3 regions of the Enterobacter ludwigii genome follow, and region 3 is predicted to be linked to each of the others. Evidence: predicted binding sites of a transcription regulator. Region 3 holds the regulator's gene; each other region holds the start of a gene.
The links. Region 3 encodes CRP, which controls carbon source genes, mostly activating them, when cyclic AMP is high. Its sites were predicted from a motif close to ATGTGANNNNNNTCACAT; they were not measured.
Positions count from the first base shown of each region.

Region 1: the regulator CRP is predicted to act here: its motif matches at 3,985-4,002, upstream of azuC (stress response protein AzuC).
Region 2: the regulator CRP is predicted to act here: its motif matches at 5,207-5,224, upstream of ompW (outer membrane protein OmpW).

Region 1 covers NZ_CP017279.1:2,099,376-2,110,292, reverse strand. Annotated here, with positions in the region: gene ftnA (non-heme ferritin) at 1-249, opposite strand, end outside; gene yecR (YecR family lipoprotein) at 451-789, opposite strand; gene BH714_RS09920 (HD domain-containing phosphohydrolase) at 893-3,046, opposite strand; gene BH714_RS09915 (RpiB/LacA/LacB family sugar-phosphate isomerase) at 3,294-3,932, shown strand; gene azuC (stress response protein AzuC) at 4,083-4,166, shown strand; gene BH714_RS09910 (DUF2766 family protein) at 4,276-4,527, shown strand; gene BH714_RS09905 (anaerobic C4-dicarboxylate transporter) at 4,577-5,920, opposite strand; gene BH714_RS09900 (non-heme ferritin-like protein) at 6,097-6,600, opposite strand; gene BH714_RS09895 (DJ-1 family glyoxalase III) at 7,107-7,664, shown strand; gene araF (arabinose ABC transporter substrate-binding protein AraF) at 7,981-8,970, shown strand; gene araG (L-arabinose ABC transporter ATP-binding protein AraG) at 9,042-10,556, shown strand; gene araH (arabinose ABC transporter permease AraH) at 10,571-10,917, shown strand, end outside.
Region 2 covers NZ_CP017279.1:1,835,744-1,846,660, reverse strand. Annotated here, with positions in the region: gene BH714_RS24055 (YciY family protein) at 1-53, shown strand, start outside; gene BH714_RS24490 (KPN_01571 family protein) at 170-298, shown strand; gene BH714_RS08730 (Exc2 family lipoprotein) at 311-721, shown strand; gene leuE (leucine efflux protein LeuE) at 791-1,426, shown strand; gene BH714_RS08720 (YciI family protein) at 1,462-1,758, opposite strand; gene tonB (TonB system transport protein TonB) at 1,980-2,702, shown strand; gene yciA (acyl-CoA thioester hydrolase YciA) at 2,740-3,135, opposite strand; gene BH714_RS08705 (septation protein A) at 3,240-3,779, opposite strand; gene BH714_RS08700 (YciC family protein) at 3,832-4,575, opposite strand; gene BH714_RS08695 (YkgJ family cysteine cluster protein) at 4,601-5,005, opposite strand; gene ompW (outer membrane protein OmpW) at 5,288-5,920, shown strand; gene BH714_RS23570 (energy transducer TonB) at 6,462-6,800, shown strand; gene uspF (universal stress protein UspF) at 6,830-7,264, opposite strand; gene yedF (sulfurtransferase-like selenium metabolism protein YedF) at 7,407-7,640, opposite strand; gene yedE (selenium metabolism membrane protein YedE/FdhT) at 7,637-8,848, opposite strand; gene BH714_RS08660 (TetR/AcrR family transcriptional regulator) at 9,026-9,574, opposite strand; gene BH714_RS08655 (SDR family NAD(P)-dependent oxidoreductase) at 9,815-10,594, shown strand; gene BH714_RS08650 (oxidoreductase) at 10,693-10,917, shown strand, end outside.
Region 3 covers NZ_CP017279.1:2,882,514-2,893,430, reverse strand. Annotated here, with positions in the region: gene BH714_RS13635 (cytosine deaminase) at 1-370, shown strand, start outside; gene tsgA (MFS transporter TsgA) at 375-1,559, opposite strand; gene ppiA (peptidylprolyl isomerase A) at 1,838-2,410, shown strand; gene BH714_RS13620 (YhfG family protein) at 2,518-2,685, shown strand; gene BH714_RS13615 (putative adenosine monophosphate-protein transferase Fic) at 2,675-3,277, shown strand; gene pabA (aminodeoxychorismate synthase component 2) at 3,308-3,871, shown strand; gene argD (bifunctional acetylornithine/succinyldiaminopimelate transaminase) at 3,958-5,178, shown strand; gene BH714_RS13600 (YccS/YhfK family putative transporter) at 5,175-7,262, opposite strand; gene crp (cAMP-activated global transcriptional regulator CRP) at 7,320-7,952, opposite strand; gene BH714_RS13590 (OsmC family protein) at 8,264-8,668, shown strand; gene BH714_RS13585 (phosphoribulokinase) at 8,735-9,604, opposite strand; gene BH714_RS13580 (YheU family protein) at 9,635-9,853, opposite strand; gene BH714_RS13575 (hydrolase) at 9,850-10,872, opposite strand.

The DNA of each region.
Region 1 (10,917 bases), 780 kb from region 3:
AAGCGAATTATACTCGGCAAACGGGGACGCAACGTTATCGATGCGCGGCAGGCTGCCCGTGTCAGTCAGATAATCAAACAGACGCTGCATATGGGTCATCTCTTCCTGCGCGTGGCGGCGCAGGAAGGCGGCAGCGCCTTCAAAACTGTGGTAGCTGCACCAGGCGCTCATCTGCTGGTAGAGAAGGGATGAAAAAAGCTCAAGGTTCATTTGCGCATTGAGCTTGTCGATCATTTCAGTTTTCAGCATGGTGACGCTCCGGGTTATTAATTCTGGTTCACAATGAGCGACACTATAATTTGTTATTTAATTATTTGCAAAACGTAAAATAATTATTTCTTTATTTAAAATACGAATGGGAATAAAACGCATTGCCGATTTATATTTTATTAATGAGAATTGTTTTTGTTCGTAATGAAATACACTGCCAGTCAATACTGGCAGCACAGATTAATACCACGGATTAGTTGCTTTAGGGTTTACGGCAAAGCCCATGCATTTATACTGGATCGTCACGCTCTCATTGAGACACAGAGAGCCGCTGGTCAGGGTGCAGGTTTTAATGGGCTGGCCATAGGCAGAGGCGGTGGCATACCCCATGCTCTGACACGCTTTAGCTGCGGTGCCGTTATTAACATACTCATCGGAATAGGCGTTTTGCAGCATTGCTTGCCCGTAGTCGAGGCGGACGATGCCGTTTGGCGCGTCCAGGGTGCTGACCTCAGCCTGGCGATTAATGCTACAGCCCGCCAGCAGCAGGATCGTACCGGCGACGAAGACTCTTTTCATGGTTCGCTCTGAGTGAGTGGAAATACGTTATCGTACCTGCAGATGTGAGTCGCAATGCGAGGAATAGCCGGGCAATCTGCGCTTTCTCTTTGCGACGGGCCGTTTAGTCGGCCAGGCTGTCAAAAATGGTTTTAAACTTAAGATGATGCAGGCGAAACAGCGCAATAAGCTGCGGGTCAAAATGGCGGCCGTCACCCTCCAGAATGATTTTGCAGGCTTGCTCGTGTGTGAATCCCGGCTTATAGACCCGCTTTTGCCTCAGGGCATCATACACATCGGCCAGCGCCAGAATGCGGGCTTCCAGCGGGATCTGTTCTCCCCGCAGCCCCTGCGGATATCCGCTGCCATCCCATTTTTCATGATGGAAATGGATAATATTCTCCGCAACTGCGCCCAGCTCTAAGCCCTGAATAATCCGCCACCCTTTCACGGTATGAAGTTTCATCTCGGCAAACTCGTCCTGGGTCAGCGGGCCTTGCTTACGCAGAATACGCTCCGGCACGGCAATTTTTCCGACATCGTGAAGTGAGGCAAAATGTTCTATCTCACGGGTCATTTTGCGCGAAAGCCCCAGCTCACGCGCCATCAAGCCGCAATATCGGGCGACGCGCTGAATATGGCTGCCGGTCTCGTCATCGTGCGCGCGGTTTACCTTCTCCAGCGCCTGCACCATATTGCGGTTAACCATCCGGTTCTGGCGTAAATGGCGACGCATCATGATCAGCATACCGATGCTGAACAGGGCCACGATCAGCAAAATCACGCTGATAATCTTCAGCGTGTTTTTAGAAAAATCGGGTAAGTAACTCTGCTCATCCTGACGTTCTATTTGCGTGCGGTATTCTGACAGGCGATGAACCTGAGTCAGCAGATGAAAGAGCGGATGCTGCGGATCCACCCACGGGCCAATAATAAACTCAGAGCGGGTGACCCCCGCGACTTTCAGCACCCCGCGAAACAACTCGTTGCCGCGAAGCGTGGACTCCAGCGAACTGAGGTCGCCCAGAATATAGTCAATCTCATCGTTCTCAATCGCGTCGATAAGACCGTCAATGGTTGGCCGGGTCACGATGATCACATCGCTGCCAAAACGCTGGCGTAAATAGGCTGCGGCAAACGAACCGTCGAGTACGCCGACGCGCTGGCTGCGAATACTCTCTTCGTTCCACAAGAAGGGCTGACTGCTGCGATTGTAATAGGCGTTGTGCCAGGCGATGTCGGGGCCGATACGGCCCTGTGCATGCGCACTGTCGCTTCGATCAACGATATCAATCAATCGAACCGCCCACTGCTGTCGCGGAAGACTCGAATAGTGATCGATAAAATTGACCTCAACCTTCATGCCCAGTAAATCGCGCATGTCGTTAATCATATCAATGGCTGTGCCGTGGTAGCCCTTGCTGTCCCGCCAGATAAGCGGGGCAAAATTCTCGTTTTTGGGCAGGTTGATCTGCAGGCGATTATGCGCGATCCAGGTTCGCTCCTCCTCTGACAGGGTGATACGGCTTAGCAGGTAATTGCGCTTGCTCTCCTCCAGCATCGTGTTGATTTCGCCGTTGCGATACCAGGTGCCAATCAGCGCATTGATTTTATCCCGCAGGGGAAGCAGGTCAGGGCTGAAGGCGAGGACGACAGGAATGCGTAGCTCAGGAAAGGGCCGGGAGACCAGATAATAGCGCTGGGTATTTTCCATCTCCGGAGCGTCATTAATATAGAAATCAGCCTGGTTGTCGCTCAGTAAGCGAAAAGCCTCGTCGCTGGTGGCGACGAGGCGCAGAGAACGAAATTTAAGGTCGGGATAACGTTGTTGCACGCTGTCGAGCGTCGCGTCGTCTTTACGGAACAGCACCCGGGCATGGCTGAGCTGTCCGGCGGTTGTCACCGTCATCGATGGACTGGCGGCCACCACGTCGTTATCAAACAAACGTGCTGAGAGAATTTTGGTTCTGGCTCGCTTCTCCGTGCGCAATACCCCGGCATACACGCCATACTCATTTTGTGCAAAACGCTGGCTAATATCGGCTCCGGAGAGCGGCCGCAGCTGCAGCTGCGTACCCGCCTGTTTATTGATGGCCTTAATCAGTTCAGGATAAAAACCCTGCCACTCTCCTTGCGGTGTGCGCCAGAATTCGAAGTTGTTAGCATCAAAGATCCAGACCGGTACAGGCTCTTCTGCCCGGGCAGGGGGGCAAACAAGCAACAGACCCGTCAACGCGAGTAGAAAGAGGGAGCGAAGCATCCGGCAGCGCTGATTCACAGGTCAACCCCATACGGTTTTAGCGTGTACTTTTGCAGTCTAGCTAACGGGCTGAAGCGGCAACAGGTTTGCTTTAACTTTTTAATGCACGTTTGGCGTACGGTCTCATTCTCGCTAAATTGTGAACCTGTCTTTGTTTTTTAAAACAACCTTTCATTTAATTTGAAAAGTTGTTTGTTTGATAGTAGGGTGAACAGGTAAAGGTATCCATAGCGGGATCTCCCGCCACGCATTCAGGAGAGATGAAATGAAAATTGCACTGATGATGGAAAACAGCCAGGCCGCGAAAAACCCAGTGATACTGAAAGAGTTGAAAACGGTAGCCGATGAAAAAGGGTTCCCGGTTTATAACGTGGGCATGAGCGACGAGAATGACCATCACCTGACCTATATCCATCTGGGGATTATGGCGAGCATTTTACTGAATGCGAAAGCCGTTGATTTTGTTGTGACCGGCTGCGGTACGGGGCAGGGGGCATTGATGTCGCTGAACATCCACCCGGGCGTCATCTGCGGCTATTGCATTGATCCTGCGGATGCGTTCCTGTTTGCTCAGATCAACAACGGTAACGCGCTCTCCCTGCCGTTTGCCAAAGGCTTCGGTTGGGGGGCTGAACTGAACGTTCGGTTTATCTTTGAAAAAGCGTTCACTGGTCGAAACGGTGAAGGTTATCCGCCCGAGCGCAAGGAGCCGCAGGTGCGTAACGCCGGTATTCTGAACCAGGTTAAAGCGGCGGTCGTGAAAGAAAACTATCTGGATACGCTGCGCGCAATCGATCCCGAGCTGGTGAAGACGGCCGTTTCGGGTCAACGTTTCCAGCAGTGCTTCTTTGAGAATTGCCAGGACAAAGAGATCGAAGCTTTTGTTCGCGGGATCGTAGGCTGACGCTTTCAGGTGCCGTGAGCCCCACTTTTCAGGTTTGGCGAGAAGCATAAAATTGTGATGCGCGTCACAAAAATATTGATTTTTGTGACGATGGTCATATTATAAGCACATTGACGATAAAGTTGTATAACAAGTTAATGGAGCTACCTGATGAAACTTCGCAAAATCCTGAAAAGTATGTGGGCTAACTACTGCAACACTTTCAAAGACGTGCCACCGGGCGCAATGTTCTGATGAAAAAAACCTGCTTCGGCGGGTTTTTTTGTGCCCGTAAGCGACGAGAGGGAGATGAATGGGCCTGCGTTTTGTTACTATGGCGGCCTTTAAATAAGGAGAAAGCCCCATGTCACAAAACCTGAGCGCCGATCAGGAGCTGGTGTCTGACGTTGTCGCCTGCCAGTTAGTTATCAAACAAATCCTTGATGTCCTGGACGTTATTGCGCCGGTTGAAGTGCGCGAGAAGATGTCCACGCAGCTGAAAAATATCGATTTCAACAGCCATCCCGCTGCGGCTGACCCGGTCACGCTTCGCGCTATTCAGAAAGCCATCGCGCTGATTGAACTGCGATTCACGCCGCAGGGCGAGTCTCACTAAAGCCCGCCTGACGCTAAAAAGGGCGACCGTTTGTCGCCCTTCGCTCACCTTAAAAGAACGTCTGTACCAGCAGATAGCTCGCCGCACACGCGCAGCTAACGCCAATTAATCCCGGCAGAATAAAGCTGTGGTTAATGATAAATTTGCCGATGCGGGTTGTGCCCGAACGGTCAAAGCCGATGCAGGCTAAATCGCTTGGGTAGGTCGGCAGGACAAAATAGCCGTAAGAGGCCGGGAAAAAGGCGATCAGCATTTTCGGGTCGATTCCCAGCATCAGCCCCATAGGCGCAACGGCCGTCAGGGCTGCCGCCTGGCTGTTCACCAGCTTGGATACCAGGAACAGCACAATCGCGTAGGTCCACGGATGGCTTTTCACCACGCCTTCCAGCGCCAGCTTTAACTCATCAAGATGCGCCTGGAAAAAGGTATCGCTCATCCACGCCACCCCGAACACCGAGAAGATCGCGACCATACCCGCCTTAAACACCGCGCCGTTAGAAATGGCAGACGCATTGACCTTGCAGGCCATCAGCATTACGGCACCGGCAATTAACATCATCATCTGGATGACAAGGTTCATCGACAACGCCGTCATTTTTCCTTTTATCTCAAATGCAGGGCGCAGGTCAGGGAATGCCCCCAGCAGGACAACCACGGCAATGCCGGCGAAGAAAATCCACGTGGACCAGTAGGCCTGTTTTGGAAAACGTTGATTCATTAACGTTTCCGTCCCGCCGTAGATGAATTCACGCTGCTTCGGATCTTTGAGCTTTTCCTGAAACTCCTTATCGTCCGCTAACGCTTTCCCACGACGCAAACTCCACAGCGCAGCAATCGCCACACCGAACAGTGAGGCAGGAACCGAGACGGCGAGAATTTCCAGTATTCCCCACGCGTGGCCGAGCCCATGCTGCGCGCCCAGAATGGAGACCAGTGACACAACGGCCACGGAGACCGGCGAGGCCGTAATTGCCATCTGCGATGCCACTGATGCCACGGCCATTGGGCGTTCCGGGCGGATCCCTTTTTTCAGGGCGATATCCGCAATGATGGGAAACATGGTGTACACCACGTGTCCGGTCCCGCAGAGAAAGGTCAGCATCCAGGTGGTAAAAGGGGCGAGAAGCGTGATGTGTTGAGGATGTTTGCGCAGCAGGCGCTCAGCAAATTGCATCATGACGTTCAGGCCGCCTGCGGTCTGAAGCGTTGCGGCACACCCAATGACGGCGAGAATGGTCAGCATCACGTCAACCGGCGGTTTGCCGGGTTGCAGACCAAAGACAAAACATAAAATAAAAAGGCCAATACCGCTTATCAACCCAAGCCCCATGCCGCCGAAACGCGTACCTGTCAGCAGGCAGAGGAGGATGACAATAAACTCAATGGTGATCATGATGCTCCCTCGTCAATGATAATGTAATTAAATAAATCATTACATGTTGTGTGGTTAATCATTGAGAGCGAGATCTGATTTGTTAAATCTTAGCAAAAGCAGAAGGTTGGCGACGAGAATGGGAACCTGCTCCCGGTAGGCCGAAAAGCGCGCCTGGCAGGGAGCAGGAAAAATGATCAGTGGTGCTGTACCGTCACAAGGTCAAGCAGATGACGGTCGGTTTGTTCCGGACATAAACCCGCCTGCTGCGCGTTATGGATTTCGTCCGCCAGCGTTTTAAGCAGCATGCCGTCCTGCTGTTGCGCTTTATCCATATCGCGTAAGAATTTAAGGGTTTTGGTGTCGTGTTGTGCTCTGGCTTCATCGGCCAGCTTGTTAAGCGTGCTGCAACGCTGTTCGTACTGTTCCAGTGTTTTCTCAAACAATTCTTCCAGAGAAGAGTAGTTATCGTCGATCGTATCAAGCGCTTTTACGGTTGGGTTCGCCCCTGCGGCTTTCATGAAATTAAAAACACGCATCATATGGGTGACGTTGCTTTGCGCCTGGCTGCGAAAAAAAGTGGCAGAGCCATTGAGACTGTTTTCGGAACACCACGAGCTGATATGCAGGTGCAGATTCGAGGCATAGAACTCGAGGTTCAACTGGGCATTGAGTTTTTGCATCATCGTTTGGGTAGTCATACTCATATCCTTATTGACTGTGGGACGTGATGTCCGCGGCTAACCTGACCCGGCAGGCACATATAATGGAATGCAGAAATGGCATTTCTGCGGCGACAAAAGTCGATCGAATATTCACTTCCTGTGTTCGATATAAATAAGCATACCCTTGTATTCTGTCTAAGAAAACTCTTAATTAGGCTGTGTTTACCATACATTACAAAATTTAATATAGTACAGAAATGAAAACAGGTGGATATAAGTTAACACATTAATAACAAATTGATTTTTATGTGTTTGTGTATTGTTTGTCTCGTTTTTTAAAGAGTGAAAATATTAAGGCAACAGAATCTTCTGTGACGATGTGAAAAACAGACCAATCAATCAGGATATATTTTGAGGAATAAAATTGCGCTAAATCAATTTATCGCAAAAAGGCGAGTGTGTGATCGCTGTGCAAGATTGTTCTTAATGATTATGTAAAAATGAAACACTGTTTTATCTTGTTTCAATCATTGAGGTCTATGATGGCAAAGGTTGCGGTGCTGTTGGCACCCGGTTTTGAGGAAGCAGAGGCGATTATCACCATTGATATTTTGCGCCGGCTGAACATCGACGTGGAAACTCTGGCCTGCGCGCAGTCGCGTGCAGTGGTCAGTTACCATAACATTCCCATGGTGGCAGACAGCACCTTATCAGAACGCAGCGATTCGCTTTACGATGCGATTGTTCTACCCGGGGGACCGCAGGGCAGCGCAAATCTGGCCGCGGATCCGCAGGTTATCCGTTTTATTTCTGCACATGACGCGCGCGGAAAGCTGATTTGCCCTATTTGTTCAGCAGCGGCGCGCGTGCTGGGGGGAAATGGGCTGCTTCGGGGGCGTCGCTACGTCTGCTCCGGGGATTTATGGGAGACGGTAAAAGACGGTGAATATGTGGATGCACCGGTCGTCCAGGATAAAAACCTGCTCAGTGGCAAAGGTCTTGGTCATGCGTTTGACTTTGCGCTGGCCCTTGCTGCTCGACTGTTGGGTGACGAAACGCCCGTTCGCGATCACGCTGACCACATCTATTACGCCTGGTAAATTTCCCGCCGGATGCTAGAGCGTCCGGCGCTCAGGGACTTCTTAGCTGATCTTATGGATAATTCTGCTTAACCCCGTTTCATTTGTCCGACAATTCCTGCCATTTTTATGTCATTTTCCGCTGAATTTATGTACGCAATTACTGTAATTCTGCGGTGTGATGGCGCTCTCTTATGGATGATTAATTTCCCGCTAAAACTATCACCAGCAATAACGCTTATGACGAGGTAAGCGCTAATGCCTTGTTTTAAGTCCGATTAAATAAGAAGCACGCAAATATTCCCTACAGAAAAGAATGCTAAAGCTGGAGTTTACCATGCACAAATTTACTAAAGCGCTGGCGGCCGTTGGTCTGGCTGCTGTTATGTCACAATCCGCTATCGCAGAGAATTTAAAACTCGGTTTTTTGGTAAAACAGCCAGAAGAGCCGTGGTTCCAGACTGAGTGGAAATTCGCCGATAAAGCCGGAAAAGATTTAGGTTTTGACGTCATTAAAATCGCCGTGCCTGACGGTGAAAAAACCCTGAACGCCATCGACAGCCTGGCGGCCAGCGGTGCGAAAGGTTTCGTTATCTGTACACCCGATCCAAAACTGGGGTCGGCAATTGCGGCTAAAGCGCGCGGTTACGACATGAAGGTTATTGCCGTTGACGATCAGTTCGTCAATGCCAAAGGCAAGCCAATGGACACCGTGCCGCTGGTAATGATGGCCGCGACCAAAATTGGTGAGCGCCAGGGTCAGGAACTCTATAAAGAGATGCAAAAGCGCGGCTGGGATGTAAAAGAGACGGGCGTCATGGCCATCACGGCTGATGAGCTGGATACTGCACGTCGTCGTACTACCGGTTCCATGGACGCTCTGAAAGCCGCCGGCTTCCCGGAAAAACAGATCTATAAAGTGCCTACCAAATCCAACGATATCCCCGGCGCGTTCGACGCCGCGAACTCAATGCTGGTTCAACACCCGGAAGTTAAACACTGGCTGGTGGTCGGTATGAACGACAACACCGTGCTGGGTGGCGTGCGTGCGACAGAAGGTCAGGGCTTTAAAGCTCCGGATGTGATCGGTATCGGTATCAACGGCGTTGACGCCGTCAGCGAACTGTCCAAAGCGCAGGCGACCGGCTTCTACGGCTCTCTGCTGCCAAGCCCGGACGTACACGGCTACAAATCCAGTGAAATGCTCTACAACTGGGTGACCAAAGGGGCTGAACCGCCGAAATTTACTGAAGTGACCGACGTGGTGCTGATTACCCGCGACAACTTCAAAGAGGAACTGGCGAAAAAAGGACTGGGCGGTAAGTAATACGCTGTGATTGCGCCCCTCATTCACCATGAGGGGCCAGACGTACACACTACAGGAATCACGGAGACGTTATGCGACAGTCTGATCCGTATCTCTCATTTCGCGGCATCGGGAAAACGTTCCCCGGTGTTAACGCGCTGACCGATATCAGTTTCGACTGCTATGCCGGCCAGGTTCATGCCCTGATGGGTGAAAACGGCGCGGGAAAATCCACGCTGTTGAAAATCCTCAGCGGCAACTATTCCCCTACGACCGGCACATTGGCCATTCGTGGCGAAGAGGTGGCTTTTGCTGATACCACGGCGGCGCTTAATGCCGGGGTGGCCATTATCTATCAGGAACTGCACCTGATCCCAGAGATGACCGTGGCCGAGAACATCTATTTAGGACAGCTCCCGCACAAAAGCGGCGTGGTTAATCGTTCGCTACTTAATTATGAAGCAGGGCTGCAGCTTAAACATCTTGGGCTGGACGTCGATCCTCAGACGCCGCTGAAATACCTCTCCATCGGCCAGTGGCAGATGGTTGAAATTGCCAAGGCTCTGGCGCGTAACGCCAGAATTATTGCCTTTGACGAACCCACCAGTTCGCTTTCCGCACGTGAAATCGAAAACCTGTTCCGCGTGATCCGGGAGTTGCGCCAGGAAGGCCGCACGATTTTGTATGTTTCGCACCGTATGGAAGAGATATTTGCCCTGAGCGACGCCATCACCGTGTTTAAAGATGGCCGCTATGTGCGCACCTTTAGCGATATGGCGCAGGTGAACCATGACCAGCTTGTCCAGGCGATGGTCGGACGCGATCTGGGGGACATTTACCACTGGAAACCGCGTGAGTACGGCCCTGAACGCCTGCGACTGGATAATGTAAAAGCGCCGGGAGTACGCATGCCGGTTTCGTTATCGGTACGCAGCGGTGAAATCGTCGGGCTGTTCGGCCTGGTGGGCGCAGGGCGTAGCGAGTTAATGAAAGGGTTGTTCGGCGGCACGCGCATTACCGAAGGCGTGGTGTCTATTGACGGCGCAGCGGTGGATATTCAGAAGCCCGCCCACGCGATTAAGGCAGGCATGATGCTCTGCCCGGAAGATCGCAAAGCGGAGGGGATTATTCCGGTGCATTCGGTGCGTGACAACATCAATATCTCCGCCCGTCGCAAATTTATCCGCGCAGGATGCCTGATCAACGATAGCTGGGAATCGAGCAATGCCGATCACCACATTCGTTCACTCAATATCAAAACGCCGGGACCGGAACAGCTGATCATGAATCTTTCCGGGGGCAACCAGCAGAAGGCCATTCTGGGCCGCTGGCTGTCGGAGGATATGAAGGTCATTTTACTGGACGAACCGACGCGCGGTATCGATGTGGGGGCAAAACACGAGATTTATAACGTGATCTATGAACTGGCAAAACGCGGCGTGGCGGTGCTCTTCGCCTCCAGCGATCTGCCTGAAGTGCTTGGCGTCGCCGATCGCATTGTCGTCATGCGTGAAGGTGAAATTGCCGGTGAATTGCTTCATGAACAGGCGAATGAACAACAGGCGTTGAATCTCGCCATGCCTAAAGTCAGCCAGGCTGTCGCCTGAGTAAGGAGTTAATGATGTCCTCTGTTACTACATCCGGAGCGCCAAAGTCGGCGTTCAGTTTTGGCCGAATCTGGGATCAGTACGGCATGCTGGTGGTCTTTGCCGCCCTGTTTGTCGCCTGTGCGATCTTCGTTCCTAATTTTGCCACCTTTATTAATATGAAAGGGCTGGGGCTGGCCATTTCCATGTCCGGCATGGTGGCCTGCGGTATGCTGTTCTGTCTGGCCTCGGGCGATTTTGACCTGTCGGTGGCCTCGGTTATTGCCTGTGCCGGTGTCACCACGGCTGTGGTAATCAACATGACGGAGAGCCTGTGGATTGGCGTGCTGGCGGGTCTGTTACTGGGCGTGCTCAGCGGTCT
Region 2 (10,917 bases), 1.0 Mb from region 3:
GTGGAATGACCAGACACCGTAACGCGTTGCTGTTCGCTACACAGGTTATCTGAGAACCATCAGGGCACCGTTAAGGTGCCCACTGATTTTCAGGCTATCATTTTTCGCAGTCTCTCCCCCGATTCATTCCGCGATATACTCCGCCCTCTTAATCTTATGCATTTCAAAGATGAATCCTTATCTCTGGGTATTTATTGTGCTGCTTGCGCTGGATGCGATCAGGGAAAACGCAGGATTATCGTCATTATCCGCGTTGATTAATTTACTGCTCAGCGGGATATCGCACTGGATAAACTAAAAAGGAAAAGAGATGAACGGAAAAGTGGTTGCAGCCCTTCTTGGGATTGCCGTGTTGAGCGGTTGTGCCAGCAGTAAAACGTCACCGGAAAGGCATGCTTATTATTTCGTGTCGCATAAAACCAATTTTACTGGCGGCAATTTTACGTCAAGTGTATCGCAAAATTATCGTCTGAATGTTCCTCAGTTCCGTGAGCTGTATGAGCAGGGGAAAACCGATCGCGCTGCAGGACGCACACTGTCTGAGGCAAACCAGTACGCCCAAAGCATTCGCGATCAACTGAAGAATCAGGCGAAAACGGAGCATGCTTTCGACGGTAATACCGCGGATAAATGGACGTCTCAAATGGAAGAGAAGGACGCCGTTTTATTTGGCAACGAACTGGCTGCGACTTATCTTGATGGCTATAACGGCGTACAATAGCGTCTGATTTTGGGGATATCGTATTTGCAGCGATATTCCCGTCGTTTTTTTTAGCAAAAGGAGGGAGAGGTGTTTGCGGAGTTTGGTGTACTTAATTTCTGGACCTATGTTGTAGGGGCATTTTTTATCGTGCTGGTGCCTGGACCGAACACATTGTTTGTACTGAAAACCGGTATTGGGCACGGTGTTAAAAAAGGGTATCTCGCCGCCACTGGCGTATTTATCGGTGATGCAGTGCTGATGTTTCTGGCCTGGGCGGGCGTCGCAGCATTAATCCAGACGACCCCGGTTCTGTTTAATATTGTGCGCTACCTCGGTGCTTTTTATCTCCTGTGGCTCGGCGGCAAAATGCTCTGGTCAGTCATCACCCGTCAGAAGAATACCCATGAGAGCGGAACCGAGCCTGCGAGCATGATCATGAAACGCTCGCTGGTGCTGAGCCTGACGAATCCAAAGGCTATTTTGTTCTATGTCTCGTTCTTTGTGCAGTTCATCGATGTGAATGCGAAAAACACGGGCACGTCTTTCCTGATCCTCGCGACCACGCTGGAGCTGATTAGCTTTATGTATATGAGCTTCCTGATCTTCTCTGGTGCGTTTGTCACGCGTTATCTGAAAACCAAAAAGAAACTGGCAAAGCTGGGGAACGGGCTGATTGGGCTGCTGTTTGTCGGATTTGCGGCGCGCTTAGCGTCACTGCACTAAAGAGATGAGTGGCTCCTTTTGGAGCCACTTTTGCATCAAAACACTTTCTTGTACGGGCGAACCGTCACCTTCGCATAGACACCTGCGGCAACGTACGGGTCTGCATCAGCCCAGGCCTGAGCCGCTTCCAGGGATTCAAACTCGGCGATCACCGTGGAGCCCGCGAAACCGGCAGCGCCAGGGTCATTGCTGTCTACCGCAGGCATTGGACCCGCGGTCAGTAATCTACCTTCATCCTGGAGCAGTTGTAAACGCGCCAGATGGGCAGGGCGAACGGACTGGCGTTTTTCGAGGGAATCAGCGACATCTTCAGAGTAAATCACGTAAAGCACGGTGAAGCTCCTTAACCATTAAAAGTGTCAGTAACGTTATGTGAAAGGACAACTGACTGCAATGTAAAGATAAAAACAATGTTAAAACCCTGATCTGAATGCGCCTTTTTTGGCCTCTCTTGCGCTTAAATTGCGCCAGGACAAAGTGTCTTATTGAATATGATTGCTATTTGCATTTAAAATCAGTGTTCGGTTTTTTAACGTTGATGATTATGACTTCGATGACCCTTGATTTACCTCGCCGCTTTCCCTGGCCGACGCTGCTTTCTGTCGTTATTCACGGTGCTGTCGTGGCGGGTTTGCTTTATACCTCGGTTCATCAGGTTGTTGAAATGCCAGCGCCCGCACAGCCTATTTCTGTGACGATGGTATCGCCAGCGGATCTCGAACCACCGCAGGTTGCGCCTCCGCCGCCACAGCCCGTCGCCGAACCGGAACCCGAACCTGAACCGGTGCCGGAACCGCCAAAAGAAGCTCCGGTGGTGATCCACAAACCCGAGCCGAAGCCGAAACCTAAGCCGAAGCCAAAACCGGTGAAGAAGGTAGAAGAACGTCCAAAACGCGAAACGCGTCCGGTTGAACCCCGCGCCACGCAGACGGTAGAAAACGCAGCACCTTCGCGTCCGGTGATGAATAACACCACGACGACAGCCAAACCGACAGTCACCGCACCCGCGGGACCGCGTGCGGTCAGCCGTAATCAGCCGCAGTATCCGGCTCGTGCTCAGGCATTACGTATTGAGGGCCGTGTACGGGTGAAATTCGATGTTACGCCGGAAGGGCGTGTTGAGAACGTGGAAATACTGTCCGCGCAGCCGTCTAATATGTTCGAGAGAGAAGTGAAAACGGCGATGCGCAGATGGCGTTATGAAGCCGGTAAACCGGGCAACGGACTGATCGTGAATATTGTATTCCGCCTGAATGGCGGGGCACAGATGGAATAAAAAAAGCCTCCGCAAGGAGGCTTTTTTTACCGGGCAATCAGGCCTGAGGAAGCGGTCGGGGTTTACCTTCGTTGTCCACGGCCACATAAATAAACAGCGCTTCTGTTGCTTTATAACGCTGTCCAATGGGTTCGGACGAGACCTTTTTCACCCACACTTCGATGTTAATGGAGATGGAGGTATTGCCACGTTTTACGCAACGCGCGTAACAGCAAACCACATCACCCACTGCAACCGGGCGCAGGAAGGTCATGCCATCCACTCTCACCGTCACTACCCGGCCATGTGCAATCTCTTTTGCCAGAATAGCGCCGCCCATATCCATTTGCGACATCAGCCAGCCGCCAAAAATATCGCCATTGGCATTGGTGTCAGCGGGCATTGCCAGTGTGCGTAAAACCAGTTCGCCCTGAGGGGCGTTATTTGTTGTCATTGTTTTAACTCGTAACTGAAGACTTCAGGCGGGATGCTACTATGATTTCAGGCTGGAGAGAATAGACCAGAACGCCTGCTGCACACGTTCTGGTCGGTGAACGATCAGTGCTGGTCGTCCTGTGGCATGTGGCGATAGATATAAACGCCACTTAACAGCGTGAAGATGAGCGTCAGAGCCGTCAGGCCAAAGACCTTGAAGTTGACCCAGATATTCTGCGGCAGCCAGAAAGCAATATAGATATTGGCAAGACCACAGAGAATAAAGAAGATCGCCCAGGCGATATTCAGTCGGGACCACACTTCCTGAGGCAGCGTCAGCTCTTTGCCCAGCATGCGCTGGATCAGCGGCTTCTTCATCACCCACTGGCTAATCAGTAACGCACCCGCAAACAGAGCGTAAATTACCGTGACTTTCCATTTGATGAATTCATCGTTGTGGAAGAACAGGGTGAGTCCACCAAACACCGCGACCAGGACGAAGGTCACCAGCGCCATTTTTTCAACTTTACGGTAGCGAACCCAGCTATAGATCAGCACAACCGCTGTGGCCACGATCAGTGCAGTCGTGGCGGCATAAATGTCATACAGCTTGTAGAAAGCGAAAAAGACCACGAGCGGTAAAAAATCAAGAAACTGCTTCATTCTGTGATTCCATCTTCTGTGTAGGGCCGGGCTGACGTTCCCGGCCACAGGATTACTGACGAATTAACATATACAGGCGGAACAGATAGACCAGCAGTACCGCTGAAATGAGGTTGCTCAGCGTATTTGCCACCACCGCGCCAACATTTGGCGTGAGTACCGCAAAATTCGGGGCAAACAGCAGCAGGAGCGTTTTCGCCAACAGCCAGCCGATAACAGCCGGTGCCACCAGGCGTATATTTGCCCAGGCGAGCCGGATGCTGCTGCGCATCGCGGTAAAGATCCCCAGTTTATCCTGCACGACCATTACCGGCGCGAAAGAGAGCACGATAGCCAGTAATACACCCGGCACGACGACCAGCATAATCCCCATTTGCACCAGCATGGTGGTTAAAAAGATGAGGATAAACAGCTTCGGTAATACCGGCGCGCTGGCACCAATCGCCCGCAGGGCGCTGACGCGCTGACCGGCGGAAACCAGCTGAATCATCAGCAGAACGCCACCTGCCAGAATCGCATTGCCGATAAGACCAGAGAATGTCGAAGCAGCGGAAGCCCGCAGCAGGATTTGTTGCTGCTCCGGCGTCATGTTTTGTACCAGTTCAAACAACCCCACGCTATCTGCAAGGTTGTCGCCCTGGCTCAGGCTGGCAATCTGTTCGTCACTTGGCGAGAACGCATGACCAAGCACCACTGTAATGAAGGCGCATAGCAACGCGATCAGTAAAAAGGTTAAGAACTGATTGCGGAAAAAGTTTCCCGTGTCACGGTAGACAGACTTCGCCGTGATAGACATGCACTCTCCTTGAGTATTGCAGGTGTTAATTAGCCGGCAATTGTACACCGGATAACACTGTCGTGGCAGCATCAAGGCTTGTATGGAAAAGCATATCTTTGTAAAGCGGCGGTAATCCAAAGCGCGCACGGGCACGATTACAGGCTTCATTGACCTGCCCATCCTCACCTGACATGGAAAATTCCCGGCACGGGCTGGGGCGGTGCTCGTAGATAGAGCACCGGGTGGACACCCCAGGTTCACCTTGAAGCGCAGCGCATCGGCACGGTTTTTGGTTGGTGCCGCTCATGCAGCGCAGAAAAGGCGTTAACGGTTCAGTGAGATGAACCGGAACGGTACCGCCGCCATCGCTGGCTTCGGCCCAGTAGAAAGAGACTCGAAAATACGCACAACAGGCTCCGCACGTCATGCACGGGTTAACATCACTCATGGCACACCTGCAAAAGAAGAACGCATCAAATCAACTTGTGAGAGCGCTAAATTATCCAGCCGCGAGAGGAAGAGCAAGAGGGTGAAAAGAGAAAATTTTGTAACGCCGAAATGCCAGAAATTGACCTGACGACAACTTATCGCTTTACGGTGTGTCACCAAAAATTAACCCAGATCAATGAATGTTAACTTACTGGTTTTAATGTGATCTGTAGCAGATCACTTATTACTCATTTGTGAGTATATTCTCCTCCGCGACTAAAACCACAACGATGGAGCGGATATGAAAAAATTAGCGGTGGCAGCCCTTGTATTAAGCAGTCTCTCTGGCGGCGCGTATGCGCATGAAGCAGGTGAATTCTTTATTCGTGCCGGTTCGGCAACGGTGCGTCCAACAGAAGGCTCTGATAGCGTTCTGGGTATGGGCGGTTTTAACGTCAGCAACAATACCCAGCTCGGTTTGACCTTTACGTATATGGCGACGGAGAACATTGGTGTTGAGCTTCTGGCAGCAACGCCATTCCGTCATCGCGTCGGTTTAGGGCCAACCGGGGATATCGCGACGGTGCACCATTTACCGCCAACACTGATGGCGCAGTGGTACTTTGGTGATGCTAACAGTAAGGTGCGTCCGTATATTGGCGCAGGGGTGAACTACACCACCTTCTTCGACGAGAAATTTAACGATACCGGTAAAGAAGCCGGGCTTACCGATCTCAGCCTGAAAGACTCGTGGGGTGTTGCGGGGCAGGTGGGGCTGGATTATCTGATTAACCGTGACTGGTTAATTAACGCCTCGGTCTGGTACATGGACATTGATACCGACGTTCGCTTTAAAGCGGGCGGTGAACAGCAAAGTATCAGCACTCGCCTCGATCCGTGGGTGTTTATGTTCTCCGCGGGTTATCGTTTCTGATTTATCCCCTGAGACTGGCCTGGTTATGGCCAGTCTCAGGGGGCGATTAAAGTTGCCCCTCCATATTCCAGCGAGCTGAACTCATCTCATCAAATACATGCTGAACCGTAAACGGCGGAAATACTGCCCGTTTAGCCGCGTCAGCCAACGCCTGACCATAACCTATTCACACCATTCCTAAAGTCGAGGTGCAGGTTGCACCGCTTACCGCTTCATGCGTGAGGCCCGGTCAGGGCGGCGTCCAGTGATTGCTCAATGGCGCAGGCCTGTGGCCCTGGATATTGTTATCCGAGACTTTACCGGAATGCTTATAAGTACAGGCATCGGGGGCACGTTGTTTGTGACAGCGTTTAGGGGTAAGGGGAACACATCCGGCAAGCACAGCAGTAATACACACTGACGGAAGAATTTGATTCATGAGAAAGTCCATTTATGAAAGTTATTCCGCAAGCAGGCTATCGGAGTTGGGAGGAGATTAATGCCAGATGCCGCAATATACTGTTCTCGAAAAGCGAGACGTTAAATTTTACAGGACATAATATTGAAAAGAATAATTATTGCGGCTGCGGTTACGCTCATTTCTGGCTGCCATCAACAGCCCATGCAACCTGAACCGGCGCAGAAACCGTGCAATGGAATAACGAATAAGCCTTTCCCTGCCATGCCCGTAAAGGCACAGGCGCTGGGCATTGAGGGTAACGTTGTTTTCTCTTTTTCTGTGGGCGACGATGGTCATCCATACGATATACGTATTGTCTCTGCACAGCCTGAAGGGGTGTTTGAACGCGAAACGCTGCGTGCCGTGCAAATATGGTGTTTATCACCGAATAAAAGCCGTCAAACAGAAACGGTCACTTTCACAGTAGATAAGCCCCGATAGCCCGGGGCTTATCTTTCCTCGCAGGCACGCTAACGCACCACCAGCACCGGGCATTTAGCGTGGCGCACGACGACCGCAGCGTTAGAGCCTAACAGATAGGTCGAAATATCAGGTCGATGAGACGCAATAATTATCAGGTCTGCATTGATACTCTCAGCCAGTTTCAGGATCTGATCTTTAGGCGTGCCAGAAATGGCGTGGGTCTGAATGCGGTCGGCCGGTAAATTGAACTGCGTAACGATCTCATTCAATTTCGCCAGCGCCTCCTGCTGCATTTCTTCCAGTTTTGGCATCTCAACGGAATAGGCCAGACCAAGAGAGGAATAGTAGGGGAAAGAAGGAACGACAGTCAGAAAATGCACTTTGCCGTTACTGATTGCTGCGTTCGCCTGAACATAGGGAATCACCTGTTCGGTCAGGCGACGCTCTGAAATATCGACAGGAACGAGAATTGACGCAAACATGCCACACCTCCTGTTTGTTTTTTATCCACTTTAAGTGTAGTTCCGGGGGAGAACAGAGGGCTGCATTTACCGCCAAAGTGGGACGTAAGGCGGATTTTTGGGGCAGGAAAGACGCCCCGGTTAAGGAGCGTCTGTGGCGGGATTATTTCTGTATCAAATAACGAATGGTTGGCCCATCCTGTTGAATGTCCAGCACGGTGTAACCGTGGTTTTTAGCATCCAGAGGAATGTTGTTGATGGACTGCGGGCAGTCGCTTACCACCTCCAGAATTTCCCCTTTCCTGAGCTGAGGCAGGGCTTCCAGCGTAGCGACAGCGGGATAAGGGCAGGGTTCGCCCACCATATCCAGACGATAGTCAGGCACGATCTCTTTCATGCGGCATTCTCCTGCGTTTCATTTTTGACAGCAGCACGGCGGAAGAACCGTTTCTCCTGCGCAATCACCAGTAAAAAAGCGACCAGCAGCAGGGCGTACGTCACTAACAGGCCACCGAGCGGGCCGAACGTGCTGAGCAGGTTGACCTTATCCCAGTTTGTCGCGAGGACAGGAGAAAGGGAATCCCAGTAGTACGCAAGAAGAGTTGACCCGAGCACGTTCCCCAGGCCAACCCACCAGTAATGTACCTGACCTTCAACGGCGCGGTACATCCAACCGGTTTCACAACCGCCAGCCAGCACAATCCCGAAGCCAAACAGCAGGCCGCCAATCACCGCATTCGGGCCGGCCCACATGATTTTCGGTTCAACACCTAACTGAACATAGCTGAAGATGCCGATAGCACTCACCGCCATCCCGGCAATAATCGCTTTTGCCATCATTGTTCGCCCGGTGATCCACATATCGCGAAACGCTGAAGTAAAGCAGATCTGCGCGCGTTCAATAAGCAAACCAAAGCCCACGCCAAACAGCATTGCCAGACCCAGTTTAGGTTGATTGAGCGCTGTACACAGTGCCCATGCCACCATGGCGAAAAAGACCAGCATCCCCAGGCGGAAACGACGGTGTGCCTGAGCCGGTTTTTGCGTCAGCGGCGATGCGGCGCTGACCTTAACCATCCTGACGGGAATACGGAACAGCGGCAAAAGGGTAAATTTTGCGCCAAAGTAAGAACCGATGGCGGTAGCGACGGCAAAGAACCAGGCATGTAGCGAAAACTGTGGGATACCGGTAAAGAAGGCGGCAAGGTTACAGCCCATCGCCAGGCGCGCACCGAAACCGGCAATCATGCCGCCGATGACCGCCTGTACGATGCGGATCCGACTTTTTGGCATTCTCAGCTTAACGTTGTTTGCCCACAGCGCGGCGGCAAAACAGCCGCCGAACATGCCGATGATCATCATCCCGTCGATGCGAGTCAGCGGAGTGCCTTCCAGATGAATGAGCTTAAAGTAACCCCACTCTTCAGCATGCACACCGGCAAGCTGCAGCAGCTGTCCACCCCAGCGGGTAAACTCGCCGGTTACAGCCCAGAACGTACCGGTAATGCCGAAATAGTAAGTAGACAGGATCCCCGCTGCGATAACGGCGGGTACAGGTGACCAGAACTTAACCAGGTAAGTCTGTTTGAAGTATTGCCATGACATGAGTAAGCCTCTGAACTCAGAAGGTATATTTGGATTTAACGGGCTGGAATATATAACTTTTTTTCTTTCTCCAAAACCTCTCCAAAACTTTTCTCAAAAATACCTACCTTTTTTATGACCTCCGTCATCAAATCTTCCTGATATCTTCTGGCAATCACTCACCCGGCTGCAAAATATTCACTCTTTTCGCGGCTCCTCACGCAGAATACGCGAGCGGCAGACATCCAGAATTTCGTCAGCGAGTGCAGAATTATCCGGGCAGGCACGGGACAACACCAGAGCCCCGACAAGATGTGCAAAGGTGTCTATCAGGTCAGCACGTGAGACATTTTCGTCGCTTAACATTGCCAGCTGGCGTTCAACCCCGGCTGCAAATGTCTCTTTGATGGACTCGGACTGACGGGCGGTGTCGGTGCCCAGGGCTGACATCACACAACCCCTGGCCATATCATCGCGATGCTGTCGGGAGAGGTAATATTCAATGAATTTTTCTCGGTCCACACCCGCCAGGTTTTCCGCGGCGTGTACAAAACCACAGTTCATGGCTTCTGACATCAGGTCGGCCTTTGAACCAAAGTGCTTATAAAACCCGCCGTGGGTTAAACCCGCCGCAGACATCAGCTCCGCCACGCCCACGCCGTCATAGCCGCGCTCACGAAAAAGTTCTGATGCCGTTTCAACAATGCGCATCCGGTTTTCCCGAACCTGCTCTTTTGACACTTTCATGCGTTCCCGCCCCCTTACAAAACAAGGCTCAATTATACATTGATGATGATCATAATCAAACTAGTTGACTTTATAGATTATGATCATCATCATTAAATCCATGTTCCCGACGGTGCTTCGCAGAGGTATGCGCGCTCCGTCAGTCTGACTGAGATCAGCAAAGAGAGCCTGACATATCCCCGGATTTACCTGCATCGAACAGTGCAGATTCTGTTCAACATTTAATAAAGAAGATCACATATGACGAAAACTTCAGTTCTCATTACAGGCGCATCGACGGGTATTGGTGCTGTTTATGCGCAAAGATTTGCGAACCGTGGACATGACCTGGTTCTGGTTGCCCGCGATAAAACAAAATTAGACGCACTCGCCGAGCGTCTGCGACAGGAGAAGGGCGTTTCTGTAGATGTACTGCCAGCCGATCTCACTCAGGCAGCGGATTTAGCGACGGTGGAAGCTCGTCTTCGTGATGACGAAAAAATAGGGGTGCTGATTAACAACGCGGGCATGGCACAGTCGGGCAATTTTACCGGCCAGACGCCTGAGGCAATTGAGCGTCTTATCGCCCTGAACGTCACTGCGCTGACGAGGCTTGCGAGTGCCGCGGCGCCACGGTTTGTCAAAACCGGAGAAGGCGCAATCGTCAATATCAGCTCCGTCGTTGGGCTCGCCCCGGAATTTGCCATGACGGTTTACGGTGCCACCAAAGCCTTTGTGCTTTTCCTGTCGCAGGGATTGCATATTGAGCTGTCCTCCGCGGGCGTTTACGTCCAGGCAGTACTTCCGGCCGGCACTTACACCGAAATCTGGGAGCGTGCAGGTATTGATATCAGTAAGGCGCCCGAGATGATGGAAGTGGGTCAGTTAGTTGACGCAGCCCTGGCCGGCTTTGATCGTCGCGAACTCGTCACCATCCCTCCTTTACAAAATGCTGCCCACTGGGATGACCTGGAGAAGGCGCGTCAGGCTCTGCTGGCGGATATCAATCAGGCTAAAGCGGCAGAACGGTACACAGTGTAGTCACGGGGATTTGGCATAACCCTATGCCGCGTTGTTTCCCTGCAGCGTGTTGTTGCGCTGCAGGGTGAGCAGGACTCCATCAAGAGAGCGTAGTGAGAATGACAAAAAAACGTGTAGCACTGGTGACCGGAGCTTCTTCGGGGATCGGTGAGGCGTCGGCTAAAAAACTGCTGGCCGCGGGGTATACGGTCTATGGCACCAGCCGGCGCGGTGCGCAGGCAGGTACACATCCCTTTGCGTTATTAACGCTTGATGTGACGGACGATGCGTCCGTGAGCGCCGCCATTGAGGCGTTACTGCACCTGGAAGGGCGGATAGATTTG
Region 3 (10,917 bases):
CTTCGACCCGTGGTACCCGCTTGGCACCGGCAATATGCTGCAGGTACTGCATATGGGGCTGCATGTGTGTCAGATGATGGGGTATTCGCAAATCGACAACGGTTTGAACCTGATAACCCACAACAGCGCCCGAACCTTCGGCCTGACGGATTACGGAATCGAAACGGGAAATCTGGCTAACCTGATCGTGCTGCCTGCGGAGAGCGGGTTTGAAGCGGTGCGCTGCCAGGTGCCGGCGCGCTGGTCGATTCGGGAGGGGCGAGTGATTGCCACGACGCAGCTTGCGCAGACGTGGATCAAAATGGACGAGGTTGCGGAAGAGCACATCTTCACGAAAAACAGCCCCTTCGCTGAGCGCAAAGGGGCGTAGGGGATCAGTGCGACGCCGCTGCCGTATTATGCTGGCGGTGGCGGGTCACAAAGCCCAGAACCAGACACATCACAAATACCACCGCGTACAAACCGTTAGCGGTATGCAGCGCGGCCAGCGGGCCGCTGTGGGCGACGATCGGGCCGGTGACCACGAAGGTCAGCATGGTGCCGATGGTGCCGCAGGTCAGCACGAAGTTCACCAGTTTCGGTGACGCCACTTTGGTCTGCAGAGAGCCCAGCGTAATGATAGAGGTGTAAATCGCGCTGGAGAAGAAGCCTATGGTCAGGATGAACCACGGCATATGCTCCGGTGAACCGTTAATGAACAGGTACATCAGCACGGTTGCCATGCCTGCCAGCACTGTCAGAATGCGCTGCAGGTCGAAGAAGCGCAGGATGAAGCTAAACGCCCACATGCCGAACATGTAAGACATCCAGAAATCGCTCACCAGTTTACCCGCGTCGTTCAGACTCATGCCCAGGCCTTTGGCGTATTCCGGTACCCAGGAGATAAAGCCCAGCTGACCGAGGATGTAGCACAGTGCGGCAACGGAGAGGAACAGTACGCCGATACCCCATTTCTCTTTCGCGACCGGCTCGTCCGTGGATTGCGCTTTTTTGCCCAGAACCGGGAATTCACAGCCGAAGGTCAGAATAAAGATTGCCACGTAGACCAGACCGATACAGGCATAAACCCAGTACCACTCAATGCTGCGTGCCAGCAGAACGGCCGCTACCATCGGGAAAATCATCCCCGCCATGCTGAAGAAGGAGTCGGTAAACAGCAGACGTGCGCCACGCTGACGACCTTCATACATGTGGGTAATCAGGAACGTACCGATGGACATCGTGATACCGCTCACCAGACCCAGCACAAACATGGCGGCAGAGAACAGGGCGATGCTGTGGCTCACCATTAAACCCGCGACCGCGGCGACCATCAGCACGAAACCAAAACGCAGCTGCGTTTTCAGTGGAACAATTTCCATCAGCCAGGCATTCAGGAAAATGGAGATCAGGATCCCGGCGTTGAGGAAGGTAAAGGTGTTACTCATGCTGGAAACGGGCAGCTGGAAGTAGTCTGCGATATTACCCATCACCATCCCGGTGACGATCACCAACGCGCCGGTCAGGGCGTAGGAGAAGAAGCTGATCCATGTGAGCTTGATACGATTGCTGTTAGTCATGTCTGGCCTGTTCAGGAAAAGAAAAGCGCCCGAGGGGCGCTGAGAGCGGGCAGATTTTAGACATTAAAGTGATCCATTCATATCTTTTAAGAGAAATTCGATCGCTATTGCAGGTTTTTATGTGATTCAGATCACATTAATGGGCGTCATAACCAATCGTTTGCGTGGTTACAACTGTTTCAATTTCGTAAAATTAGGTAAAAGGCTGGTCTCCGTTCATACTGCTCTTTAGAATCAAGCCATTCGCTTTTTATACTGCGCTTTGTTAAGGAATTCTCATGCTCAAATCAACGCTGGCGGCTGTCGCAGCTGTGTTTGCTCTTTCTGCCGTTTCCCCTGCTGCGCTGGCAGCCAAAGGAGACCCTCACGTTCTGCTGACCACCTCCGCCGGGAATATTGAGCTGGAACTGAATAGCCAGAAAGCTCCGGTTTCTGTGAAAAACTTCCTCGACTACGTGAATAACGGTTTCTATAACGGCACCACTTTCCATCGTGTGATCCCGGGCTTTATGGTGCAGGGCGGTGGTTTTAACGAGCAAATGCAGCAAAAGCAGCCTAACGCACCGATTAAAAACGAAGCGGATAACGGCCTGCGCAACACCCGCGGTACCATCTCTATGGCGCGTACGGCAGATAAAGACAGCGCCACCAGCCAGTTCTTTATCAACGTGGCGGATAACGCCTTCCTCGACCACGGCCAGCGCGACTTCGGTTACGCGGTCTTCGGTAAAGTGGTGAAAGGGATGGATGTGGCTGACAAGATTTCTCAGGTGCAGTCCCATGACGTTGGCCCGTACCAGAATGTGCCGACAAAACCGGTTGTGATCCTCTCTGCAAAAGTTCTGCCGTAACCTTCTTTGACACGGGCGTTTCTCGCCCGTGTTTCGCTCCTCTCCCTGCGAAAGCGCGTTTTGCTGCTTATACTTGTGGCACACGGACATCTTCAGGGAGGCGTTAAGTGAAAAAACTCACCGATAAGCAAAAATCCCGTCTCTGGGAGCAGCAGCGAAACAGTAATTTCCAGGCCAGCCGCCGCCTTGAGGGGGTTGATAGCCCGCTCGTTACGCTAAACGCCCAGGATGCGCAAAGCCGTCTTGAAGAACTCAGGAGGCACTATGAGCGATAAAATCGGTGACGATCGTGACCCGTATCTCTACCCGGGTCTGAATGTGATGCGTAACCGTCTGAATATTCGCCAGGCTGACCGTCTTGCAAAGGCATCCTATGAGATCACCGCGCTGCGGGTGGCGACGCTAGGCTTAGGCCCGTCGGCGCCGGGGTTGCCGCATCTCTGTGCAATCCACCGCCACCTTTATCAGGATATTTTTGACTGGGCGGGCGATATCCGCGAAATCGATATTTATCAGGGCGACACCCGCTTCTGCCACTTCGCCTACATCGAGAAAGAGGGCAATGTCCTGATGCAGGATCTCGAGGAAGAGGGGTATCTCAACGGTCTGCAGAAAGAGGAGTTTGTGGCCCGCCTGAGTCACTACTACTGTGAGATTAACGTGCTCCATCCCTTCCGGATTGGCAACGGTATCGCTCAGCGGATCTTCTTCGAACAGCTCGCCATCCATGCAGGCTATCAGCTGAGCTGGAAAGATATCGACCCGGGCAAATGGGCGGCGGCCAACCAGAGCGGCGCAATGGGCGATTTAACGGCCCTGAACGCCATCTTTGCCAAAGTAGTGAGCGAAGCGCGGGAAACTGAGTAGAATAGGGCGGCACGTTTTTTTGGAGCCGCCATGATTCTGCTGATTGATAACTACGATTCCTTCACCTGGAACCTTTACCAGTATTTTTGTGAACTGGGTGCAGAGGTGGTGGTTCGCCGCAACGACGACATCAGCCTGGCCGAAATCGACGCGCTTGCCCCGCAGAAAATCGTTATCTCGCCGGGGCCCTGCACGCCGTCGGAATCGGGCATTTCGCTGGATGTCATTCATCATTACGCCGGTAAGCTGCCCATTCTTGGCGTCTGCCTGGGCCACCAGGCCATTGGGCAGGTGTTTGGTGCCACCATTGTGCGCGCCGCCAAAGTGATGCATGGCAAAACCGCGCCGGTGACCCATACCGGCACGGGCGTGTTTACGGGACTTAATAATCCGCTTACCGTGACGCGCTACCATTCGCTGGTCATTGACCCGTCAACGCTGCCGGAATGCTTTGAGGTTACCGCCTGGAGCGATACCCGGGAGATCATGGGGATCCGACATCGTGAATGGGACCTCGAAGGGGTGCAATTCCACCCGGAGAGTATCCTCAGCGAGCAGGGACACCAGCTGCTGGCAAATTTCCTCAATCGTTGAATAGTGGTTGCCTTGCTGTGATTTTTTATGCATATTTTGTGATTATATTTTCACAATCACTGTGACATAAAATGGATGGTCATGACATGGCAACTGAACAATCTGCAATTACCCGCGCGACATTCGATGAAGTCATTCTGCCGATTTATGCACCGGCTGAGTTTATCCCGGTAAAAGGGAAAGGCAGCCGAGTCTGGGATCAGCAGGGGAAAGAGTATGTTGATTTCGCCGGCGGGATTGCGGTGACGGCGCTGGGTCATTGCCATCCTGCGCTGGTGGAGGCGCTGAAAACCCAGGGGGAAACCCTGTGGCATACCAGCAACGTCTTTACCAACGAACCGGCGCTGCGTCTGGGCCGCAAGTTAATCAGCGCGACCTTCGCCGAACGCGTGCTGTTTATGAACTCCGGTACCGAAGCGAACGAAACCGCCTTCAAACTGGCGCGCTACTATGCCTCCACGCGCCACAGCCCGTACAAAACCAAAATCATTGCTTTCCACAACGCCTTCCACGGTCGCTCGCTGTTTACCGTTTCCGTCGGCGGACAGCCAAAGTATTCCGACGGTTTTGGACCAAAACCGGCCGATATTATCCATGTGCCGTTTAACGATCTGCATGCGGTAAAAGCGGTAATGGATGACCACACCTGCGCGGTGGTGGTGGAGCCGATCCAGGGAGAGGGCGGCGTAACGGCTGCCACGCCTGCGTTCCTGAAAGGGCTGCGCGACCTGTGCGATGAGCATCAGGCGCTGCTGGTATTTGATGAAGTGCAGTGCGGGATGGGCCGTACCGGCTCCCTGTTTGCCTACATGCATTACGGCGTGACGCCGGATATTCTGACCAGCGCCAAAGCGCTCGGCGGCGGCTTCCCGGTCAGTGCGGTATTAACGACGCAGGAGATTGCCTCCGCGTTCCACGTGGGTTCCCACGGTTCCACATACGGCGGTAACCCGCTGGCGAGTGCCGTCGCGGGTGCCGCGTTCGACATTATCAATACCCCTGAGGTTCTGAGCGGCGTCAACGCGAAGCGTGAGCTTTTCGTGACGCATTTGCAGCAGATTGATGACCAGTATGACGTCTTCAGCGAGATCCGCGGGATGGGGTTACTGATCGGCGCGGAGCTGAAGCCACAGTACAAAGGCCGCGCGCGCGATTTCCTGCACGCCGCCGCCCATGAAGGGGTGATGGTGCTCAATGCCGGACCGGACGTGATGCGCTTTGCGCCGTCGCTGGTGGTCGAAAATCAGGACATTGAAGACGGGTTAAACCGTTTTGCCGCGGCGGTCGCGAAGATCGTAAACGCTTAAGACTCCGTTCGCGTTAAGCGACGGGTTAACCATATCCCGTGGTGAGGGCGCTGACGCCATGCTACCGACGAAATGGTGTGCATGGTGTTCAGATGCCCGAGAACGCGCTGCAGATGCTGCTCCAGGGTGCTCATTGGCCCGTGGGTGAGCGTCTCTGGCGCCTCCAGAATGTTCGAATCCCCTGACTCGCCAGGCGCGTCATACTCGAGTCGCTGCTGACACCGCTGAAGGGCAATCTCACACGACTGCAGGTAGCGCTGCGCCAGATCGGGCGTCAGCATCGTATGTTCCCGCGCCAGCGTGGTCATGGCGTTGATATGCTCAACGATAAACTGGCTGTGCGTCACCCAGAGCTTCATGTCCGCCAGATAGTGCGAGTTAAAGCCGGGCTCCTGCATGGCCTGATTCAGCGAGTTAAACAGGGCGTTATGCGCCTGGTTGACCTTCATCCGCTGATACGCCAGCGGAGAGGGCTGCGGGTCGTCACTCAGGATCAGGCGAATGGCCTGCTGGTCGGCCTCCAGCGCATCATGGGCGTTCTGTCTGAGCAGCCCGCTTTGCCACTGAGGCCACAGCCAGACCATGCCGCCAAAGGCAATCAGGCAGCCGATCAGGGTATCGACCAGCCTGGCGATAATAAACTGCTCGCCGTTGAGCGTGAGCAACTGCAGGGTATACACCGCCGTTACCGTAAAGCCCACCATCGCCCAGCCGTAGTTTTTGCGGATGATCAGGTAGCTCACCATCGTGATCACCAGCATCCCTGCCAGCGTATAGCCTTCCGGCACGTGAAAGTGCAGCGTAACGCCCGCAATGATCAGCCCCGCCATCGTTCCGCCTGCCCGGTGCAGAATGCGCACCCGCGTCGCGCCATAGCCGTTCTGGGTGACAAACAGGATGGTCATTAAAATCCAGTACGGTTTGGGCAGATGTAGCGCCATGCCCATCAGGCTGGCAATGCTCAGCATCACGCTAATTCGCGCGGCGTTGCGCAGGGCAGATGATTTAAGGGAGAGGTAGCTTCTGAGCGCCGGCAGCAGCGGCAGGCGTTTTTGTTTGTCGGCCATCAGGTCGCGCGGATAAAGCGGACGCTGGGTTCGTAACACGCGGGCGATACGGCTGAAGTGCCAGGCAGCAAACTGACCCACCGGGTTGTCTTCATGCTGACGGGCAATCTTCTCCAGCGCGCCGAGCTGTTTGTCCATGTTAAAGCGCGTGGGGTAGCGGTGATACAGAATATCGTCAGCCAGCACCCGAAGGCGCGCGGAGACGGTTTGCGCGTTCCAGCGGATCACCGCTTCGGCATGGCTGCGCTCGACCAGTTTTTGCACCTCCTGCGGCTGGTGCAGGCTCACGGAGATATGCTCCTGTAAGTCCAGCCCCACCTGGAAGACGCGCAGCAGCCGCTTATATTCGTGGTTCTTATTGGCGGCGAGCATATGTAGCTGCTGATAACACTGGCTTATCAGGTCCACCACCTTTTGCTGACGCGTCAGCAGCGGCGGCAGTGATTTTTCTGGATCGGTATGCTGGGTGAGCAAGGTGTATTTGGCTTCACAGTAATCCGCCAGCTGCACGTAGAGCAGGCTCAGGGATTCCCGCAGGGGCTGTTCCCGCCACAGCCAGAACCAAAACCAGTTAAACAGCCCGTACCACAGCGTACCGAGGGCGTAGATCAGCAGCGGCTCCCACACCGGCATGTTACCCGCAAGGCTCAGCGTGAAGATGGCGGCAATCAGCGACGCGGGAAGCAAACGCGCGTGCAGTGAGCTGATTTCAGCGGTTACGCCCAGGGTCATCGCCAGGACGGTGAGGATCAGCGGCAGCGGGATATCGCGGGCCAGCAAAAGCTGCACGGCGAGGCTACAGCCCGCAAACAGCGAGCCGCCCACGATCAGCCGTTTGAAAAAGCGCTTATGCGGTGTATCCAGACCGGCAATGTTGCAGCAGGCGGGAACGAGAGAGAAGAGCAGACCTTGCTGAAGATGGCCCAGAATCAGGCCCACGGCCACAGGAAGGCACAACACCAGCGTTTGTCGCAGTGCGTAGTTAACTTCCGGGTGATAAATCAGCCTGCGCCACATGGGGAATAGAGACAAAAACGGCGTGACACCTTGCGATGGCACGCCGTTTGAGCGGAATTAACGCGTTCCGTAAACCACGATGGTTTTACCGTGTGCGGAGATCAGGTTCTGATCTTCCAGCATTTTCAGAATACGGCCCACTGTTTCACGGGAGCAACCGACAATCTGACCGATTTCCTGACGGGTAATTTTAATTTGCATGCCATCAGGGTGAGTCATCGCATCGGGTTGTTTCGCCAGATTCAGCAGGGTCTGAGCGATACGGCCGGTCACGTCCAGGAAGGCGAGGTTACCCACTTTCTCAGATGTCACCTGCAGACGGCGCGCCATCTGCGAAGAAAGACGCATCAGGATGTCAGGGTTAACCTGAATCAACTGACGGAATTTCTTGTAGGAAATTTCAGCCACTTCACATGCTGTCTTTGCACGAACCCAGGCGCTACGTTCCTGGCCTTCTTCAAACAGGCCCAGTTCACCGATGAAATCGCCCTGGTTCAGATAAGAAAGGATCATCTCTTTCCCTTCTTCATCTTTGATCAGCACTGCCACCGAGCCTTTGACGATGTAATACAACGTTTCCGCTTTTTCACCCTGGTGAATCAGCGTGCTCTTCGATGGGTACTTATGAATGTGGCAATGAGACAAGAACCATTCGAGAGTCGGGTCTGTTTGCGGTTTGCCAAGCACCATGCGCTGTTATCCTCTGTTATAAGCTGTCACCAGAGTCATAAGATGCATCCGGACTCTGGGGTTGCAATCGAATTCTTACCCATACCCTGGGAAGTCGGCTATCGTAACGTTTCGCAGCCAGTAAAGTTTGATGTCCTCTGCATACATGTGTAACGTCAATGTATTACTGTAGCATCCTGAGTGTTTTAGCATAGCTTTCGCCGCGTGTCTCCTGGTGTCTCGCTTCAGCATGACGCAGGTCGCCTTCCATTGCGAGAAATGTAACGCACGCGTAATCTGTCACCAAAAATGCAACGTTGGAGTGAGTGAATATGCAAGCGCGTGTGAAATGGGTTGAAGGTTTAACGTTCCTGGGCGAGTCCGCTTCAGGACACCAGATTTTGATGGATGGTAACTCCGGTGATAAAGCACCAAGCCCAATGGAAATGGTGCTGATGGCAGCAGGTGGATGCAGCGCAATTGATGTGGTGTCGATCCTGCAAAAAGGCCGTCACGATGTGACCGACTGCGAAGTAAAACTCACCTCAGAACGCCGCGAAGAGGCACCACGCCTGTTCACCCACATTAACCTGCATTTCATCGTCAGCGGGAAAGAACTGAAAGACGCGGCGGTCTCACGCGCGGTCGATCTTTCAGCGGAGAAATACTGCTCGGTCGCGTTAATGCTCGAGAAAGCGGTAAAAATTACGCATTCGTATGAAGTGATCGACGCCTGATATTGGGGGGCATCGTTCACCCCGATGCCCTCACCGAAGCCCTCTCCCACGCGGAGAGGGAAATCATCAGGCGATTTTCTTCCCTTCTATCAACCGCTGCACCAGCGGCATCATAATTAATTCCATTGCCAGCCCCATTTTTCCGCCCGGAACCACTAACGTATTCATGTGCGAAATAAATGAGCCCTGCAGCATCGCCAGCAGCCAGGGGTAATCAATGCCGTCGAGATTGCGGAAATGGATAACCACAAAGCTCTCATCCAGCGACGGGATACTTTTGGCGGCGAACGGGTTAGAGGTGTCCACTGTCGGTACGCGCTGGAAGTTGATATGCGTGCGGGAGAACTGCGGCGTCAGGTAAGTAATGTAGTCTTCCATGGAGCGCACGACGGAATCCATCACCGCCTCGCGTGAATGGCCGCGCTCGCTGATGTCACGCGTCAGCTTCTGGATCCACTCAAGGTTCACGATGGGCACCACGCCAACCAGCAGATCCACGTGACGCGCCACGTCATGCTGCGGCGTCACCACGCCACCGTGCAACCCTTCGTAAAACAGGACGTCGGTCGGTTCCGGCAGCGGTTGCCAGGGGGTAAAGGTGCCGGGCACCTGGTTCCAGGGAACGGCTTCATCGTAGGTGTGCAGATATTTGCGTGACTGCCCCTTGCCGCTCTGGCCGTACTCCTGAAAGGTTTGCTCCAGCAGGCCGAAGTCATTGGCCTCCGGGCCGAAGTAGCTGATGTGTTTACCCAGATCGCGCGCCTTGCGGATAGCCATATCCATCTCCGGGCGCGTGTAGCGGTGAAAGCTATCGCCTTCGACCTCCGCCGCGCGGAGATTCAGTTGGGCGAAAATCTTACGAAAAGCGAGGCTGGTCGTGGTGGTTCCCGCACCACTCGAACCCGTAACGGCAATAACCGGATGTCTGGCAGACATAGCAACTCCCTGACTGGAAAGGTTTAAAGATCAGCCATGAAACGCGTTGCGGGGCATGATATTGACCGTCTCATGCAGTTCAGACCATACCAGCACCACGTCGCCGCTTTTGAGTTGGCGCTTCACATCGTTGACCTTTTGCTCAAGCGAACGTTCATGTTCACCATAATCGGTACCTTCGCGCAAGACAAAGCTTTCAATCAGATTATCGAGCGTTTCGGGGGAGAGATCCTGCCACGGAATAATCATTTTGCACCGTCCAGATAAGGGGTAAGCCAGTCAGGAATACGCGACTCCAGCCACATTTTCGGGCGGCGCAACGTTCCACCGATGAACCCCACGTGACCACCATGCTCTGTCAGCTGATAGTGAACGTTGGCAGGCAGAAATTCCTGCGCGGGGATTGAGTGATGATCCATAAACGGGTCATCTTTGGCATGAATGATAAGCGTCGGTTGCGTGATCTTGCTGAGCAGCGGCATGGCGCTGCACTGACGGTAGTAGTCAATCGCATCGGCAAAACCGTGAATTTTGGCGGTGATCAGATCGTCGAATTCGCGGATGCGACGGACCTTTTTCAACTGACGCAGGCTCACCGGCAGCGTATCCGGATAGGCCTTCAACTTGCGCGCCGCGTTGGCTTTCAGCAGGTTGAGCAGGTAACGCTGATAGACCCGGGAAAAGCCTTTCTCCATATGGTAGCTGCACTGCTCCAGCATAAAGGGCGCGGAGACAATGACGGCCGCATCCAGCGGCACGGTGTCGCCCTCTTTTGCCAGCAGGCAGGCCAGCATATTGCCGCCCAGCGAGTAGCCCACGGCCGCTGTCGGGACGGTACCAAAGTTTTCCCGTAACCAGTGTAAAAACCAGGTGCCGTCTTCGGTTTCACCCGAGTGATAAATGCGCTTCTGGCGATTCGGTTCGCCGCTACAGCCGCGAAAGTGCATCACCACGCCGAGCCAGCCCCGCGCTTTGGCTGCCTGGATGAGCCCGTGTGCATAGGGGCTGTGCAGACTGCCTTCCAGACCGTGAAAGACCACCAGACGCGGCTTGTGGCGCGCCTGTTCTGGCTCTTCGCTCCATGCCAGGTCCAGAAAGTCACCGTCCGGTAAGTCCAGCCGTTGCCAGTGCGGCGTGAACTGAACCTTACGGCGGATGAGTCGCGGCAGCATGGTCTGCAGATGACAATTGGCCACGCCGCGCATGGGCACGAACTCGGTGCTGTCTTCGGCGATGATATCGAAGTCTGATGGGATGATTTGGCTCATAACGGCGATGCTAATTCTTGTCAGTTATTTTCTGTTCTTTCCGAA